DNA from 4 places in the Brachybacterium phenoliresistens genome. Region 4 is predicted to be linked to each of the others. Evidence: riboswitches for the same ligand, from Rfam matches in the RefSeq annotation. Region 4 holds a riboswitch; each other region holds the start of a gene.
What was found. A riboswitch is a leader RNA that binds a small molecule or an ion and turns the genes downstream of it on or off. The one in region 4 is predicted to bind thiamine pyrophosphate.
Positions count from the first base shown of each region.

Region 1: linked by a shared signal. The riboswitch ahead of ABD234_RS10390 (3-oxoacyl-ACP reductase) and the one ahead of thiO (glycine oxidase ThiO) in region 4 are both predicted to bind thiamine pyrophosphate.
Region 2: linked by a shared signal. The riboswitch ahead of ABD234_RS13295 (ECF transporter S component) and the one ahead of thiO (glycine oxidase ThiO) in region 4 are both predicted to bind thiamine pyrophosphate.
Region 3: linked by a shared signal. The riboswitch ahead of ABD234_RS07375 (hydroxymethylpyrimidine/phosphomethylpyrimidine kinase) and the one ahead of thiO (glycine oxidase ThiO) in region 4 are both predicted to bind thiamine pyrophosphate.

Region 1 covers NZ_BAAAOW010000004.1:14,706-18,908, forward strand. The annotation lists gene ABD234_RS10380 (LacI family DNA-binding transcriptional regulator) at 1-879, opposite strand, end outside; gene ABD234_RS10385 (DoxX family protein) at 979-1,356, opposite strand; TPP riboswitch at 1,591-1,686, shown strand; gene ABD234_RS10390 (3-oxoacyl-ACP reductase) at 1,764-2,639, shown strand; gene ABD234_RS10395 (LLM class flavin-dependent oxidoreductase) at 2,639-3,949, shown strand; gene ABD234_RS10400 (HNH endonuclease signature motif containing protein) at 4,172-4,203, shown strand, end outside.
Region 2 covers NZ_BAAAOW010000006.1:80,541-84,743, reverse strand. The annotation lists gene ABD234_RS13310 (SRPBCC family protein) at 1-185, opposite strand, end outside; gene ABD234_RS13305 (ArsR/SmtB family transcription factor) at 189-527, opposite strand; gene ABD234_RS13300 (universal stress protein) at 610-1,497, shown strand; TPP riboswitch at 1,511-1,619, shown strand; gene ABD234_RS13295 (ECF transporter S component) at 1,660-2,262, shown strand; gene ABD234_RS13290 (ABC transporter ATP-binding protein) at 2,259-3,581, shown strand; gene ABD234_RS13285 (energy-coupling factor transporter transmembrane component T family protein) at 3,578-4,203, shown strand, end outside.
Region 3 covers NZ_BAAAOW010000002.1:640,014-644,216, forward strand. The annotation lists gene rsmA (16S rRNA (adenine(1518)-N(6)/adenine(1519)-N(6))-dimethyltransferase RsmA) at 1-537, shown strand, start outside; gene ABD234_RS07375 (hydroxymethylpyrimidine/phosphomethylpyrimidine kinase) at 765-1,790, opposite strand; TPP riboswitch at 1,782-1,885, opposite strand; gene ABD234_RS07380 (glucose PTS transporter subunit IIA) at 2,260-4,203, shown strand, end outside.
Region 4 covers NZ_BAAAOW010000009.1:69,047-73,249, reverse strand. The annotation lists gene ABD234_RS15970 (DUF6807 family protein) at 1-88, shown strand, start outside; gene ABD234_RS15965 (alpha/beta hydrolase fold domain-containing protein) at 197-1,219, shown strand; gene thiE (thiamine phosphate synthase) at 1,235-2,125, opposite strand; TPP riboswitch at 2,153-2,259, shown strand; gene thiO (glycine oxidase ThiO) at 2,255-3,379, shown strand; gene thiS (sulfur carrier protein ThiS) at 3,376-3,615, shown strand; gene ABD234_RS15945 (thiazole synthase) at 3,753-4,203, shown strand, end outside.

The DNA.
Region 1 (4,203 bases), on a different contig from region 4:
CACGTCGACCCCGCCCTCGCGCAGCGCCGCGAGCGCCCCCAGGGCGCTCTGGTCGTTCGCGCCGATCACCGCCGCGGGGATCTCCTCCTCGAGCTGCGCCGTGACCGCGTCGTGCCCGCCCTGCCAGGTGAAGTCGGCCATCGCCGTGCGCCAGGGGACGTCCTGGCCGGCGATCGCGTCGTGGAATCCCCGGGCGCGGCCCGCGGCATCGGGCGAGTCCGGCGGGCCGGCGAGATAGAGCACGGGCCCCGGGGGCTTCACCGCGAGGACGTGGCGCACCAGGGCGGACATCCCGCCGCGGTTGTCGACCCGCACCGCATCGGCTCCCGTCCCGCCCTCCCCGGCGACCGTCACCATCGGGGTGCGGCCGATGCTTCCCCGGAGCAGCTCGTCGGGGACGGTGCGTGCGACGACCGCGAGGGCGTCCACCCGTCCGGCGAGGTCGTGCATCACCACGTCCCGGCTCACGCTGGTCCCGGCCGCGACGAGCAGGGCGTAGCCGGCGCGCCATGCCGCCGCCTCCGCCCCGCGCACGAGCTGCTCGAAGTAGCGGTTGCGGTACGGATCGGCCTGGCGTCCGTCGCGGTCGTCGAGGAACTCCACGACGGCGGGCGCTCCGTCCTCCGCGGGGAGGCGCCGGCTCGTCGCCGGGATGTCGTGGCCCGGGATCAGCAGGCCGAGCACGCCGGTGCGCCGATCGGCCAGCCCGCGGGCGCTCGCGTTGGGCACGTACCCGAGCCGCCGCACGGCCTGGAGCACGCGCTCTCGCGTCGAGACGCTCACCTTCTCGGGGCTGCGCAGCACGCGGGAGACCGTGGCGATCGAGACGTCGGCCTCGCGCGCGACGTCGTAGACGGTCGGGGACTTGCTCTCGGCCACGCCAGGCCTTTCAGGAGACGCCGGGATCGGCGCAGGGACGGGACCGTGGCACCGTACCCGACGGCGCGGCGCGGCACTCTGCGCGGGAGGGCCCGGGGCTCAGAACGCGTACGGCCCGAACCGCATCCACGCCACGAACACCGAGAGGATGCCCAGCACGATCGCGGGCATCGCCGCCGGGAGGTCGTCCTCCTCGCGTCGCAGGTGCAGCAGCGCGGCGAACACCATGGTGATGCCCAGCCCCGCGGCGGCGAAGGCCGTCAGCCAGGGGGCGATGCCGAGCGCTGCCGGGAGGATCAGGCCGATCGCCCCGAGCACCTCGAGCGCTCCGATGCCGCGCACGGAGGGATGCGGGAACTGCTCGACCCACGGCGTCCGTTCGATCAGTCGTTCACGGGAGCTGACCAGCTTGGTGGTCCCCGAGGTCGCGAAGACCACCGCGAGAAGTCCGGCCAGGGTCCACAGGAGGATCTCCATCTGCCCATCTCCTTCGGCGAGCCGGCGCCTCCGGCGGCCGGGGCGGCCACCTGCGCCGGGTATCAAGTATCTCTCCGACATCGGCCGATGTCATGCGAACGCGCAGGTCGATTCGTCCGAGGCTCGCCACGGGGCGTCCCGGGACCGCGGCCTGCACCCTGGCCGGCCGATCCCGCGGGGTCTCAGCGCGAGGGGCGGTCGCGCCGGCGGGCACGGGGCATCGGGTAGTGTGCCGGGCGTGACACGGGGTGCCGCCACGCGCGGCTGAGAACACACCCGTCGAACCTGATCCAGTTCACGCTGGCGGAGGGATTGTCGCAGCGGCCGTGCGCCGGATGCCCCGGGTGACCGGTGCATCCGTGCAGGTCACGCTCGGGGGTGCCTCTCGCCGAATCGAGAGGCAGACGATGACCGATCCCGTCCCCGCAGCCCAGCCCGATCCCGCCGCGCAGCCCGATCCGACGGCCCAGCCCGATGCGGCTCCCCGCGGCTCCGCGGCACCTCCCGCGCCCTCCTCCGCCCCTGCGCTCTCCGAGCAGGTCGTCGTGGTCACCGGCGGCGCCCGGGGCCTGGGCCGTGCGATCACCGAGGCGTTCCTGCGCGAGGGAGCCCGGGTGGTGATCGACCATCTGCGCAGCGCCGACGCCGCCCGCGAGATCGCCGCCGCGCACGAGGGGCGGGCCCTCGCCGTGCGGGCCGACGTCCGCGACCGCGCGGCGCTGGACGCCCTGTTCGCCGAGGCCGAGGACCACTTCGGAGCGCCGGTGAGCACCGTCGTCTCCAACGCCCTGACCGACTTCGCCTTCGACGGCGATGCCCGCCCGAAGGCCGCGGAGATCGGCTACGAGGCCTTCGCCGCCCAGTTCGCCGGATCCGTCCAGGGCACCGTCAACCTGGTCCAGGCCGCCCTGCCCCACTTCGACCGCGCCGGTTCCGGGCGGGTCGTCACCATCGGCACGAACCTGTTCCAGAACCCCGTGGTCCCCTACCACGACTACACCGCGGCGAAGGCGGCCCTGCTGTCCCTGACCAGGACCTTCGCCGCAGATCTGGGCCCGCGCGGGGTGCGGGTGAACATGCTCAGCGGCGGCCTGCTGCGCACCACCGACGCGAGCGCCGCGACGCCCGAGGCGGTGTTCGACGCGATCGCGGCGAGCACCCCGCTGGGGTCGGTGACCACCCCCGAGGAGTTCGCCGACGCCGTGCTGCTGCTGGCCTCGCCGCTCTCCCGGGCGATCACCGGCCAGAACCTCGTCGTCGACGGCGGGCTGGTGAAGGACTGATGACGGCCGCACCGCGCCCCATCCACCTGAACCTGTTCGCCCACGCCTGCGGCCACCACTCGGCGGCCTGGCGGCGGCCCGGCTCCGATGTGGCGCGGCTGGGCGACATCGGCCGATGGGAGGAGCTGGCGCGCCTCGCCGAGCGCGGGACGCTGGACGCGCTGTTCCTCGCGGACGGGCAGTCCGCGGGCGTCCCCGGGATCGCCGGCGGGCCGCGCTGGTTCTTCGAGCCGATCACCGCGCTCACCGCGATGGCCCGGGCGACCACGCACCTGGGCCTGGTCACGACGATCTCGAGCACCTTCTGGCAGCCGTTCCACGCGGCGCGCATGCTCGCGAGCCTGGACCACATCAGCGGCGGCCGCGCCGGGATCAACGTCGTCACCTCGATGACCGACGAGGAGGCCCGCAACCACGGCATGGACGCGCTGCCGCCGCATGCCGAGCGCTACGCGCGGGCCGATGAGTTCATCGAGGCGATCACCGCCCTGTGGGACTCGTTCCCGGCCGAGGCGATCCTGCCCGACGGCGGCGCCACGGTCTACGCGGACGTCGAGCGGATCCGACCCATCGACCATCGGGGCGAGAGCTTCCGGGTCGCCGGGCCGCTGAGCATCCCCTCCCCGCCGCAGGGCCGGCCGGTGCTGTTCCAGGCCGGCAGCTCGGAGCCCGGGCGCGATCTCGCCGCCCGCCATGCCGAGGGGATCTATGCCGTGGCCTGGGACATCCCCATGGCGACGGAGTACCGCGCCGACATCCGCGCGCGGGCCCGGGCGCAGGGCCGGGACCCGGATTCGATCGTCGTCATGCCGGGGCTGGTCACCTACATCGGCCGCACCGAGCAGGAGGCGCGGGAGAAGAAGGCGGCGCTGGATGCGCTGCTGCCGGCGCGGGAGTCCCTCGCCCAGCTGTCCTTCTTCATCGGCCAGGACGCGAGCGCCTGGGAGCTGGATGCCCCCGTGCCGGAGCTGCCGCCGCTGGAGGAGTTCACCGGTCCGCAGGGCCGGTATGCCACGGTGCTGCGGATCCTCGAGTCCGCCCCGGCCCGGCCGACGGTCCGGGAGCTGCTGGGGCTGCTCGCCGCCGGCGGCGGGCACGCGACGATGATCGGCACCGCGGAGCAGGTCGCCGACCAGATCATCGCGTGGGTCGACGCGGGCGCGGCCGATGGCTTCAACCTCATGCCCCCGACCCTGCCGGAGAGCCTTGAGGACGTGATCGACCAGGTCATCCCCATCCTCCGGGAGCGGGGCCGGTTCCGGCGGGAGTACGCGGCGACGACTCTGCGCGGCCATCTCTCCCCGGGATAGGGACCTCGCGGCGCGGGCAGCGGGGAGCGCTCCGCTCCTCCTCCCCAGGGCACGTTCGTCCCCATCGTCGGGGTGCCTGTGGCGCGGCCGCGACACGCCGCGGAGGATGAGGGGAGAACGTCTCTTCGCGGAGTAGAGTCGTTCTATCGAACAGGTGTTCGATGCGAGGTGCAGGGGCGCACGATCATCCCGCTCGCGCGATGAGCCGGGGAGGAGGGGACGATGAGCCACGGAATGCCGTCGGACGAGGAGAT
Region 2 (4,203 bases), on a different contig from region 4:
ACGCGGCCGCCGGGGGCGAGCTCGTGGTCGACGACGGTCGCGGGGTAGGTCTCGGGACCCCAGACCTTCTCGAGCTTGCGCGGGTCGGCGTACACGTCCCAGACCTGGTCGATCGGCGCGGCGAACCGCGCGGTCAGGGTGAGGGTGAGGGCGTCGAGGTCGTGGGTCACGTCGGTGACGGGCATGGGTCAATCCTCCTGGGCTGAGCTCTCGAGGAGCTGGTCGATGCGGGCGATGCGCCCGCGCCAGACGGCCTCGAGCTCGGTGAGCAGCGTCTGGACCGATCGCACCGCCTCGACGTCGCCGCGGGCCAGGGACTCCCGGCCCGCCCGACGCCGGGTGATGAGGCCGGCCCTCTCGAGCACCGCGACGTGCTTCTGCACGGCCGTGAGGCTCATGTCGTACTTCCGGGCGAGTGCTGAGACGGAGGACTCGCCGGCCAGCACGCGCCGCAGGATGTCCCGGCGCGTGCGGTCCGACAGGGCGTGGAACCAGGCGTCCGCCCGGTCCTCCTCGGTCTCGTGCACGCCCCCAACTTACAACCGAAGGGTTGTAGGTTGTCAAGGGGTCGAGGTGACGCAGGTCATGCTCGCGGAGTAGGTTGGGGTCATGGACTTCACCGGGAAGATCGTCGTCGGGCATGACGACTCCGAGGCCTCGAGGATCGCCGTGCGCTACGCGGCCCGTCTGGCGCGGGACGCCGGGCGGGAGCTGCGGATCGTCCACGCCTGGATCTGGCCGCTGCTGGGCAAGAACGTCGACCCCGTCGACGGCGTCGCCGGCAGCGGGCTGCGCAACCAGGCCCTCGGGCTGCTCTCCGACGCCGCGGACCTCGCCCGCGAGACCGCGCCCGGCGTCGAGGTCGGCACCTCGCTGGTGACCGGCCACGCCCGGGTCGTGCTCGGCGAGGCCTCCCGCACCGCCCGCCTGCTGGTGGTCGGCCACCGCGGGCTCGGCGGCTTCTTCGGCATGCTGCTGGGCTCGGTCAGCCTGGGCCTGGTCACCCACTCCGGCTGCCCCGTGCTCGTGGTGCGCTCCGAGGAGGAGCCCGACGGCCCCGTCCTGGTGGGCGTCGACGGATCCGACGCCGGCCTCGGCGCCGTCTCCTCCGGGGTGCGCCTGGCGCGGATCCGCAGGGCGCCGCTGCGCATCGTCCACGTCCAGCGCGTGGTCGACGGCCACGCCGCCGTGAGCGAGGACGCCGCCCGCGCCATCGTCGAGACCGCGCTCGCCCAGGCGCGCGAGGAGCTCGGCGCGGACTCCGGGGTGGAGGTCACCGGCGAGGTCCTCGAGGACCGCACCGTGCCGCGGGGGCTGCTCGCGGCCGCGGAGAGCGCCCGCATCATCGTCGTCGGCCACCACGGCGAGGGCCGCCGCCGCTTCGGCTCGACCGCCCACGCGATCATGCACCACGCCCCCGGCAACGCCGCGATCTGCCGGCACGACCACGTCCCCGTCGATTCCGACGAGAAGCCCGAGATCGTCGACGAGAGCTGAGCGCGGCTATACTCGCGCCGAGCACGGGAGTCCAGTGAGCTGGGCTGAGAGGGAGTTCTCCAACTCCGACCGTAGAACCTGATCCGGATCATGCCGGCGCAGGGAGCTTCGCCGGACGACCGCCGTCCGCGCCCGTGCCATCGCCCGGGAAGAACCCCTGACATGGCAGCTCATCGCCCCACCGCGCGCCTCACCCTGCGCGACATCGTCGTCATCGTCGTGCTCGGCGTCGTCTTCGGATTCCTGTACTGGGTCTTCGTGCAGGCCTGGACGGCGCTGTCGATCCTCATGGGCCCGCTCGGCGACCTCACCGGCAACCTGCTCATCGGCTGCTGGCTGCTGGTCGCGCCGATCGCCCTCGCGATCCTCCGCAAGCCCTTCGTGGGCGTGATCGCGGAGCTGCTCGCCGCCGCCGTGGAGGTCGTCTTCCTCGGCAGCCCCGCCGGGCCCCTGCTGCTGATCACCGGCCTCATCCAGGGCATCGGCTCGGAGATCCCCTTCGCCCTGACCCGCTACCGCCGCTACGGCGCGGCCGTCTTCCTCGCCTCCGGCCTGTGCGGGGCGGGCCTCGTGTTCTTCTGGTCCGCCGTCCGCTTCGGCTGGCTGGGCCAGGACATCCTCCCGCTGCGCCTGACCCTCCAGCTGCTCAGCGGCGCCCTGCTGGGCGGCCTGCTGGCGCGGGGCATCGTCCGCGCCCTCGAGCGCACCGGCGTGCTGGCGAACCTGCGCCCCGCCGTCGCCGCGGACGAGCTCGTGCGCCGATGATCCGCGCCGAGGAGCTCGAGATCGTCCTGCCCGGCGGCGGGGGCGTCGGCCCCTGGAGCGGCAGCATCGGCCCCGGCGAGCACGTGCTCGTGCTCGGCCCCAGCGGCGCGGGGAAGTCCACCCTGCTGCGGGCGCTGGCCGGCGCCGTCCCGCAGCACGTGCACGGCCGCGTCGAGGGCGCCCTGTCCATCGACGGCATCGACCCGATCCGCGCGGGCGTGGCCGCGACCTCGGACCGCGTCGGCTTCGTGGGGCAGGACCCGGTCGCCGGCGTGTGCCTCTCGCGGGTCGCCGACGAGGTCGCCCTGCCGCTGGAGAACCGCCGGTGGCGGCCCGCGGACATCGGCCCCCGCGTCGCGGAGGTGCTCGCGCAGGTCGGCGCCGCGCACCTGCAGGAGCGGGAGACCGCCGAGCTCTCCGGCGGGGAGCTGCAGCGCGTGGCCCTCGCCGCCGCCCTCGCGGCTCGCCCCGCGGTGCTCCTGCTCGACGAGCCGACCGCCATGCTCGACGCCGCCGGGGTCGCGGCGGTGCGCCGCGCCGTCCAGGGCCTCCCGGCCGAGGTCGCCGTGATCCTCGTGGAGCACCGGCTCGACGACTGGGCGGGGGAGCGCGGCCTGGCCGGCCTCCCGCCGCGCACCATCGCCCTGGACGAGCGGGGCCGCGTGCTGGAGGACGGCCCCACCGCCGCGGTGCTCGCCCGGCACGGCCCGCGCCTGGCCGCGCAGGGCTGCTGGCTCCCCCGGGAGGTGCCCCTGGGGCCCGCGCGGATGACGGTGCGCGACCTCCATGTGTCCCGCGGCGGCCGGCCGGTGCTGCGCGGCCTGGAGCTGGACCTCCACGGCGGGGAGATGGTCGCGATCATGGGGGCGAACGGCGCCGGCAAGTCCACGCTCCTGGAGTCCCTCGCCTCCCGCTCCCCGCGGCCCGGCCTCGTCCTCCAGAACCCGGAGGACCAGTTCGTCGCCGCCACCGTGCGGGCCGAGCTCGCCGAGGGCCTGCCCGTCGGCGCGGCCGATCGCGTCGAGGCGATGCTCGCGCGGATCGGACTGGCCGAGCACGCCGAGGCCAGCCCCTACCGGCTCTCCGGCGGGCAGAAGCGGCTGCTCTCGATCGGGGCCATGCTGCTGCACGGCCGGGAGGTCCTGCTGGCCGACGAGCCCGGGTACGGCCTGGACCGTGCGGCCGCCGTGCGGACCATGCGGCTGCTGCGCGACGCCGCCGACGACGGGGCCGCCGTCCTCCTGACCAGCCACGACGCTCGGACGGCGCATCGCTGGGCGGACCGGGTGCTCCGCCTGGAGGACGGGGTGCTGCGATGAGGCCCGCCTACCTCGCGCGCCGCAACCCGACGGTGCTGCTGGGGCTGGTGCTGGCCACCAGCGTGGTCACCCTGTTCCTGCACGACGTGCCGCGGCTGGGCGTCCTGTACGCGCTGCTGCTGCTGGCCGCCCTCGCCGGCGCCCGCTTCCCTCCGGGACGCCTGGCGCTCGCCCAGATCCCGTTCGTGCTGTTCGCGGCCGGGATCGTGGTGGTCAACGCGCTCACGCGCCCCGCCCCGGAGGGGCTGATCATCGGCGTGGCGCTGGGCCTGCGGGCCCTGGCCATCGGCACCGCCTCGCTGATCCTCGCGCGGGCCGCGGAGCCGCGCGCCCTCATGGTCTCCCTGGTCCAGCATGCGCGGCTGAGCCCTCGCATCGCCTATGCGCTGATGGCCGGGCACCGCATGCTCGAGCAGCTGCCGGGGCGCTGGCGGACCATCACCCGGGCGCATCTCGTGCGGTCGGGGCGGGAGAGGCTGTCCCCGCGCCAGCTGGGCCGCTGCGCCTTCGCGCTGCTGGTCGGCTCGCTGCGCTCCGGGGAGCGGCTGGCCTTCGCCCTGGAGTCCCGGGGCCTGACCGACGGGCCCCGCACCGTCTGGCGGCCGGTGCCCCTGGGGCGCGG
Region 3 (4,203 bases), on a different contig from region 4:
ACCGAGCTGCCCGAGCTGCCGGAGGCGGGCGAGCCCCGGATCCTCGTGGCGAACCTGCCCTACAACGTGGCCACGCCGATCCTGCTGACGCTCCTCCAGCGCTTCCCGCAGCTGCGCGAGGCGATCGTCATGGTCCAGTCCGAGGTGGTGGACCGCCTCGCCGCGTCCCCCGGCTCGCGGATCTACGGCGCCCCCAGCGTCAAGGCCGCCTGGTACGGCCGCACCGAGCGGGCCGGGCAGATCTCCCGGCAGGTGTTCTGGCCGGTGCCCAACGTCGACTCCTCCCTGCTGCGGCTGACCCGCCACGAGCAGCCGATGGGCACCGAGGAGGAGCGGGAGCGGGTGTTCGCCGTGGTCGATGCGGCCTTCGCCCAGCGGCGCAAGACACTCCGCGCGGCCCTCGGCGGCTGGGCGGGCTCCTCCGCGCGCGCCGAGGAGATCCTGCGCGCCGCCGGAGTCGACCCCGGGGCCCGCGGCGAGACCCTGGACGTCGCCCGCTTCCACGCCATCGCCCGCGCCGCCGACGGCATCGCCTGACCCGCGGGAGCGGCCGGACCGAGCGGCCGGACTCCGAAGGGCGTGCACGGATGGCTGTCTCAGGGCCGCGAGCCAGGCGATTGCCTGGCTCGAGGCTCTCAGGCCGCCGTTCGTGCTCGCTCAGCTCGTGGGATGCCCGCTCGGATCGCAGGGCGCCCGCTCGGATCCCCGGGCGCCCGCTCGGATCGCAGGGTTCCCGTTCGGATGCCCGGGAGCTCGCTCGGGTCTCAAGGGCGCGGAGCGGGCCTGTCCCACAGGGCGTGGAAGTGGTGGACGGGGCCGTGGCCGCCGCCCACGGCGAGCTCGTCCGCGTGCGCGAGCGCGCCGGTGAGATAGTCCTTGGCCTGCCGCACCGCCTCGACCATCCCGTGACGCGGCAGCAGCGCCGCGACGGCGGCGGAGAGCGTGCACCCGGTGCCGTGGGTGTTGCGGGTCGCGATGCGCCGGGCCGGCAGCTCGAGCACGGCATCGTCCGCGGCCGCGGCCCCAGCCAGCAGGTCCACGCTGGTCTCCCCGACCAGATGGCCGCCCTTGAGCAGCACCCACGCCGACCCGAGGGCCAGCAGGTCCGGCACCTGCTCCCGCATCCGCGCGAGGGAATCCGCCTCCCGCGCCGTGCCCCCGGTGCCCCCGGCGCTCCCATCGGCCGCCTCGGCCTCTGCCGGCCCGGTCGCCGGGGTGCCCGTCCCGGCCCGGACGGGTGCGCGATCGGCATCCGCGCCGTCCGCCACCGCCCAGGCCCCCAGGTCGGGGGCGGCGCCCAGCAGCACGGCGGCCTCGGGCAGGTTCGGGGTGATGAGCGCGGCGCGGGGGACCAGTCGGTCCCGGACCACGGCGACGGTCTCGTCGCTGATCAGGCGGTCGCCGCTCTTGGCCACCATCACCGGGTCGATCACCAGCGGCACCTCGGGGATCTCCGCCAGGACATCGGCCACCGCGGCGGCGATCGGGGCGGTGGCGAGCATGCCCAGCTTGATCGCATCGACGCGCACGTCGTCGATCACGGAGCGGATCTGGGCGGCGACGAACTCGGGCTCGAGGACCAGCACGTCCTGGACTCCTCGGGTGTTCTGCGCGACCACGGCGGTGACCGCGCTCATCCCGTAGGCGCCGAGGGCGGAGAAGGTCTTCAGGTCCGCCTGGATCCCCGCCCCGCCGCTGGGATCCGTCCCGGCGATCGTGAGGACGTTCGGGATCCGGGGCGCGTCCGTCGGGCCGGGGCGGCCGGTCGGCTCGTGCAGGACAGGGCTCATGGGTGACATCCCTCCGCGAGTGCGAGCTCGATCAGGTGCGACGGGTCTCATCTCAGCCCGCGCTCCGGACGCGGCGGGCACCCCGTGTCGGCCTCGAACCTAGCATCGGCGCCCCGGCCGGGGCGGCGCCGTCCGGCAGCAGGCCGGCTTCCCCTCGGCCGGGGAGGTGCTATGCTGTGCGCCGATCGACCACGATCACAGGATTGTCACTCCCCGAGGACGCCGCCCGATCGCCACCGTGCGATGACAGGGCAGCGCTCCGCCTGAGGGGAGGCAAGGCCTGGGGAACGCCCTGTGGGTGCGCCCCGGGCCTTTTTCGTTGCCCGGAATCGGGCGGCGGCGCGGCCCGGCGGCGGGCGGCGTGCGGGTCCCGAAGCCGGGATCGCCGCCGTGGCGCAGCAGGGGTCCGGTGGACGTGGCGGCGCACCTGCCAGGACGGCGCGAGCCGATGAGAATGCGAGGACGCATCATGAACACACCTGCACCGGGGCCCGATGCCCTCGCGGAGGACATCCTCCGCGGCGTCGGCGGTCCCGAGAACGTCGAGAGCCTCACGCACTGCGCGACGCGCCTGCGCTTCCAGCTCCATGACGGCGACAAGGTCGACCAGGCCGCGCTCGACGCCCTCGACGGCGTCATGGGCACGGTGCCGCAGTCCGGCGACCGGTTCCAGGTCGTCATCGGCGGCGCCGTCGCCAACGTCTACTCCCGGATCATGAACCTCCCGTCGATGACCGGCGGCGGCAGGCCCGCCGCGAAGAGCGACGCCGAGGTAAAGGCCGCGATCCGGGCGAAGAGCCGCGGGAAGTTCGCCTGGCTCGACAACTTCTTCGAGTACCTCTCCGACTCGTTCCGCCCGCTGATGGGCGTGCTGCTGGGCGCCTCGCTGATCATCGCGATCGCCTCGGTGCTCGACGCCCTCGGCGTGGTCGACTTCCGCGCCGCGGACAAGTCCGCCACCTGGGTCTTCGTCGATGCGATGTGGCGCTCGGTGCTCTACTTCCTGCCGATCATGGTGGCCTACAACGCGGCCAGGAAGCTGCAGATCGATCCGTGGGTGGGCTCGGCCGTGATGGCCGCGGTGATGACCCCGAACTTCACCGGCCTGCTGAACCCCGAGGGCGGCACCCCGGGGATCACCTGCACCACCAACGCGACCCTGGGCACCCAGAACTGCGTGGCCGACGTGTTCGGCCTGCCGATGCAGCTGAACGACTACGGCGGCCAGGTGTTCGTGCCGCTGCTGATGGTGGCCCTGCTCGCCCTGGTCTACAAGGGCCTGCAGCGCGTCTTCCCCGAGAACGTGCAGCTCGTGTTCGTGCCGTTCTTCTCGATGCTCATCATGATCCCGGTGACCGCCTTCCTCATCGGCCCGCTGGGCATCTGGGCCGGCAACGGCATCGGCGCGGGCCTGGCCTGGCTGAACGGCAACGCCCCCATCGTCTTCGCGATCTTCATCCCGCTGCTGTACCCGTTCCTGGTCCCGCTGGGCCTGCACTGGCCGCTGAACGCGCTCATGCTGCAGAACATCAACGCCCTGGGCTACGACTTCATCCAGGGCCCGATGGGCGCCTGGAACTTCGCCTGCTTCGGCGCCACCGCCGGCGTGCTGCTGCTGTCGATCCGCCACCGCGAGCCGATCATGCGCCAGACCGCGACCGGCGCCCTCGCGGCGGGCCTGTTCGGCGGCATCTCCGAGCCCTCGCTGTACGGCATCCACCTGCGCTTCAAGCGGATCTACCCGCGCATGCTCGTCGGCTGCCTCGTGGGCGGTCTGATCGTGGGCATCCTGGGCGGCGTGGACACCTCCGCCTTCGCCTTCACCTCGCTGCTGACGATCCCCGTGTTCGACCCGATGGGCGTGTACGTCATCGCGATCGCCGCCGCATTCGTCACCGCCCTCGTGCTCGTGTACTTCTCGGACTACATGACCCCCGCCCAGCGCGCCGAGGCCAACGCCGAGCGCGATGCGGCCGAGGCCGCCGCCCAGAGCTCCGCCGTCGTCGCCGAGCCCGCCGCGCGGGAGCGCGAGCTGGTCGGCGCCGGGGTCGGGGGCGCCGCCTCCGCCGCGGCCGCCGGCTCCGTGGCTGCGGCCGCCGGTGCCACGGCTCCGGCCGGTCCCGCGGCCGATGCCTCCGGCTCCGCCGGCGCGGCCGATGCCTCCGCCGCGGACGCCGCCTCCGGCACGGCCTCGACGGTCCCCGCCGGCCCGGCGGTGCAGATCGCCGCCCCCGTCGGCGGCCGCGTGGTGGGCCTGGACGAGGTGCCGGACCCGGTGTTCGCCTCCCGCGCCCTCGGCGAGGGCGTCGGCATCGAGCCGGTCGACGGCCGGATCCTCTCCCCGGTCGACGGCGAGCTGATCACCGTCGCCGGCACCGGCCATGCCTTCGGGCTGCGCACCGCCGACGGCATC
Region 4 (4,203 bases):
GGCGATCGCCTGGGACAGCCCGGTCACCACGACCGCCGAGCAGCCGCTGACGCGTGCCTTCCGCATCACCGTCCGCGATCTTCCCTGACCGACCTGCCCTGCCCTGCCCTGCCCTGCCCCGGTCCGGCCGCGACTCTCCCTGACGCGGCCGGGCCCGTCCTGACCCCACCGCCCCCTCGACCCCGGGAGCCCTCTCATGTCCCCTGCCGCCGACGCCGCCTGGGCGCCGCAGCTCGCCGCCCGCGCCCACCTGCTCGAGGGCCTCGGCCCCGAGGACGCCCTGTCGCCCGAGGCCGAGGCCGCCTGGCGCGCGCCCTTCGGCGCGCCGGAGAGCTGGGACCTCGACATCGTCGACCGCGACCTGCCCGGACCGCACGGCCGGGTGCCGGTGCGGATCTACACCCCGCGCGCCTCCGGGGACGCGGTCGAGGCGGCCGATGCCGCCACCGCCCCCGCCCGCCCGGCGCTGGTGTGGATCCACGGCGGCGGCTTCCAGCACGGAGACCTCGACATGCCCGAGGCCCACGAGGTCTCCCGGGGCGTGGCCGGGCGCGCCGACGCCGTGGTCGTCTCCGTGTTCTACCGCCTGTGCGACGAGCCCTCGGGCAGGCCCGCCCCGAACCTCGACGGGGAGACGGGCATCCACGCGCCGATCCCGCTGGACGACGTGCACGCCGCCTTCACCTGGGTGCGCGAGCACGCCGCGGAGCTGGGGGCGGACCCGGCACGGATCGCCGTGGGCGGGGCGAGCGCCGGCGGCGACCTCGCCGCCTGCCTCAGCCTGCGCCTGGCCGACGAGGGCGCGCCGCCGTGGCAGTCCTTCCTCATGTACCCCGTCGCGCACATCGAGATGCCGGCCCCGGATGCGGAGGAGGCCGCGGCGCTGGCGGCCTGCGCCCCGCTGGGCGGGTTCCCCGCCGAGTCCGTCGCGGTGATGGGGGAGACCTACACCGGCCGTCCCCGCAGCGAGGCGACCGGCTACGAGTTCCCGGCCCTCGCGGCGCGGCACGACCATCTGCCGCCGACGCTGATCGACGTCGCCGAGTTCGACGGGCTGCGCCCCAGCGGTCGCGCCTATGCCCAGCAGCTCGAGGCCGCCGGGGTCGAGGTCGAGCTCGCGCTCAGCCGCGGCGTCCCGCACGGGCATCTCAACAAAGTGGGGCTGGCCGAGGCCCACGCCAGCATGGACCGCATGGCCCGCCGCCTGCGGGAGCGCTGAGCCCCGCAGTCCGGGTCAGGCCCCGGTGACGGCCGCGCGCAGCGCCCGGGCCGCGGCCTCCGGATCCTCGGCCTCGGTGACGGCGCGGACCACCACGATGCGGTCGGCGCCGGTGGAGAGCACCTCGGGCACCCGGTCCAGGTCCACGCCGCCGATCGCGAAGAACGGCGTCGGATGCGCGGCGGCGTCGCGGTGCTCGGCCGCGGCGCGCGGCAGCGCCAGGCCCACCGCGGCGCGGCCCGGCTTGGTGGGCGTCTCCCAGACGGGCCCCGTGCAGAAGTAGTCGATCCCCGGGTCGTCGTGCGCCTGCCGCATCTGCTCCTCGGTGCGCGTGGAGCGGCCGATGAGCACGTCGGGACCCACCAGGGATCGGGCATCGGCCGTGGTCAGGTCGCCCTGCCCGAGGTGGAGCACGTCGACGCCCGCGAGCACCGCGACATCGGCCCGGTCGTTGGCCGCCAGCAGCGCCCCGAAACGGTCCGCGATCGGGCGCAGGGCCCGCAGGGCCTCCACCTCGGCGCGCGCCTCCGCGGACTTGTCGCGCACCTGCAGGATGTCCACGCCGCCGCGGAAGGCGGCCTCGGCGAAGGCGAGCAGCTCCTCGAGGCCGCGCGAGAGGTCCACGCACACGTACAGCCGGGCGCGGGTCAGCCGGCCGCGACGCCGGGCGCCCTCCGGCGAGACCGCCCGTCGCCGGGCCGCCGCCGTCGCCGCCGCGCCGGACTGCGCCGTGCTCGCGCCGGGCTCCTCCGTCCCCGCGCCGGGCTCCTCCGTCCCCGCGCCGGGCTCCTCCGTCCCCGCGCCGGACTGCGCCGTGCTCGGGGCGGGCTCCTCCGTGCCCGGGGCGGGGGCGGGGACCCCCGGCATGTCCTGGGGCTCCGCGCCCGTCAGCTGGTCAGCACTCATGGTCATAGCGTCCCACAGGTACACTCGCGGACGTTCCGTGGGAGCCCGGAGGAACGGGCTGAGAGGGCGTCAGGCGCCGACCACTACGACTGGATGCGGGTCATGCCGCCGTCAGGAGGAATCGCACACGTGCATGTCGTCGTCATCGGCGCGGGGATCGTCGGTCTGCTCACCGCGCTCGAGCTGCGCCGTCGCGGCCACGAGGTCGAGGTCCGCTCCACCGGGGTGGCCGAGGGCGCCACCCACGCCGCCGCGGGCATGCTCGCCCCCGCCGCCGAGGTGCAGGTGGGTCAGGGGCCGCTGTGGGGGATCATGCGCGAGGCGGCCCTCGCCCATCGGCGCCTCGCCGCCCGGCTTCCCGAGCTGACGCGCGAGTTCTCCCGGCCGGCGACGGCGCGATCCGCCGGATACCGGGATGACCCGACCTTGGTGGTCGGTCGCGACCATGCCGACCTCGCGGCCCTGCACGACCTGGCCGTCCTGCAGCGCCGCGCCGGAGCCGAGGTGCAGGAGCTGCTGCCCCGCGAGGCGCGCCGCCTCGAGCCGGCGCTGGCCCGCGGCATCGCCGGCGCCGTGCGCATCGGCAGCGACCACCAGGTCGACCCGCGCACCCTGGCCCGCACCGTGGTCGCGGCCCTCGAGGCCCACGGGGTGCGCCTGCGCATCGGCGCCGTCCCGGGCCTGGACGCCGTCCCCGCCGACCGCATCGTCCTGGCCGCCGGGCTCGGGGCGCCGGCGATCGCGGGACCGCATCAGCAGCTCGACCTCGCGCTGCGTCCCGTGCGCGGCGACATCCTCCGCCTGCGCGTCCCCTCGTCCCTGCTCATGCCGGGGGAGGAGCATCTGCTGACCGGCACCGTCCGGGCGATCGTCCGCGGCCGTGCCGTGTACTGCGTGCCGCGCGACGGCGGCGGGATCGTCCTCGGCGCCACCAGCCGGGAGGACACGCTGCAGGGACCCTCGACCGGCGGGGTGCTGCAGCTGATCCAGGACAGCGCCGAGATCCTCCCCTCGATCCGCGAGACGGAGCTGGTCGAGGTCACCGCCCGCGACCGCCCCGGCACCCCCGACGACCTGCCGCTGCTGGGGCCCGTCCCCGGCCACGAGCAGGTGATCGTCTCCACCGGCTACCACCGCCACGGCATCCTGCTCTCGGCCTGGGCGGCCGAGCGCACCGCCGACATCATCGACGGCCGCGACGCGTCCCTGCCCGCGGCCGTCCGCCCCGAGCGCTTCACGAAGGAGCCCGCATGATCCCCGTGACCATCAACGGCGAGCCCGCCGAGGTCCCGGCCGGCTGGACCGTCCGCGACCTGGTCGCCGACCGCATCGGCCACCCCGTCGGCGAGGACGGCCGCGCCCTGGACGGCCGCGCGCTCGGCGTCGCCGTCGCGCTGGACGACACCGTCGTCCCCCGCAGCCGCTGGGCCGCCACGGCGCTCGCCGCCGACGCCCGCTGCGAATTCGTCACCGCCGTCCAAGGAGGCTGAGCATGACCACCACCGACACCCCCACCCCGGCGACCGCCGCCCCCGCCGCCGCGCCCTCGACCACCGCCCCCGCGCAGCCGGGAGCCGCCGCGGACCCGCTGGTCATCGCCGGGAGGACCATCGGATCCCGCCTCATCATGGGCACCGGCGGCGCCACCGACCTCGCCGCGCTCGAGCGGGCGCTGATCGCCTCCGGCACCGAGCTGACCACCGTCGCCATGCGCCGCTTCTCCGCCGATGCCGGCACCTCGGTGTTCGCCCTGCTGCAGCGCTTGGGCATCATGGCGCTGCCGAACACCGCCGGCTGCTACAGCACCCGCGACGCCGTCCTCACCGCAGAGCTCGCGCGGGAGGCCCTCGAGACCGACTGGGTCAAGCTCGAGGTCATCGCCGATGAGGACACCCTCCTGCCCGACGGCGTGCAGCTGCTCGAGGCGACGGAGGAGCTGGTGCGCCGCGGATTCACCGTGCTGCCGTACACCACCGACGACCCGGTCCTCGCCCGCCAGCTGGAGGAGGCGGGCGCCGCCGCGGTGATGCCGCTGGGCTCCCCGATCGGCACGGGGCTGGGGATTCTCAACCCGCACA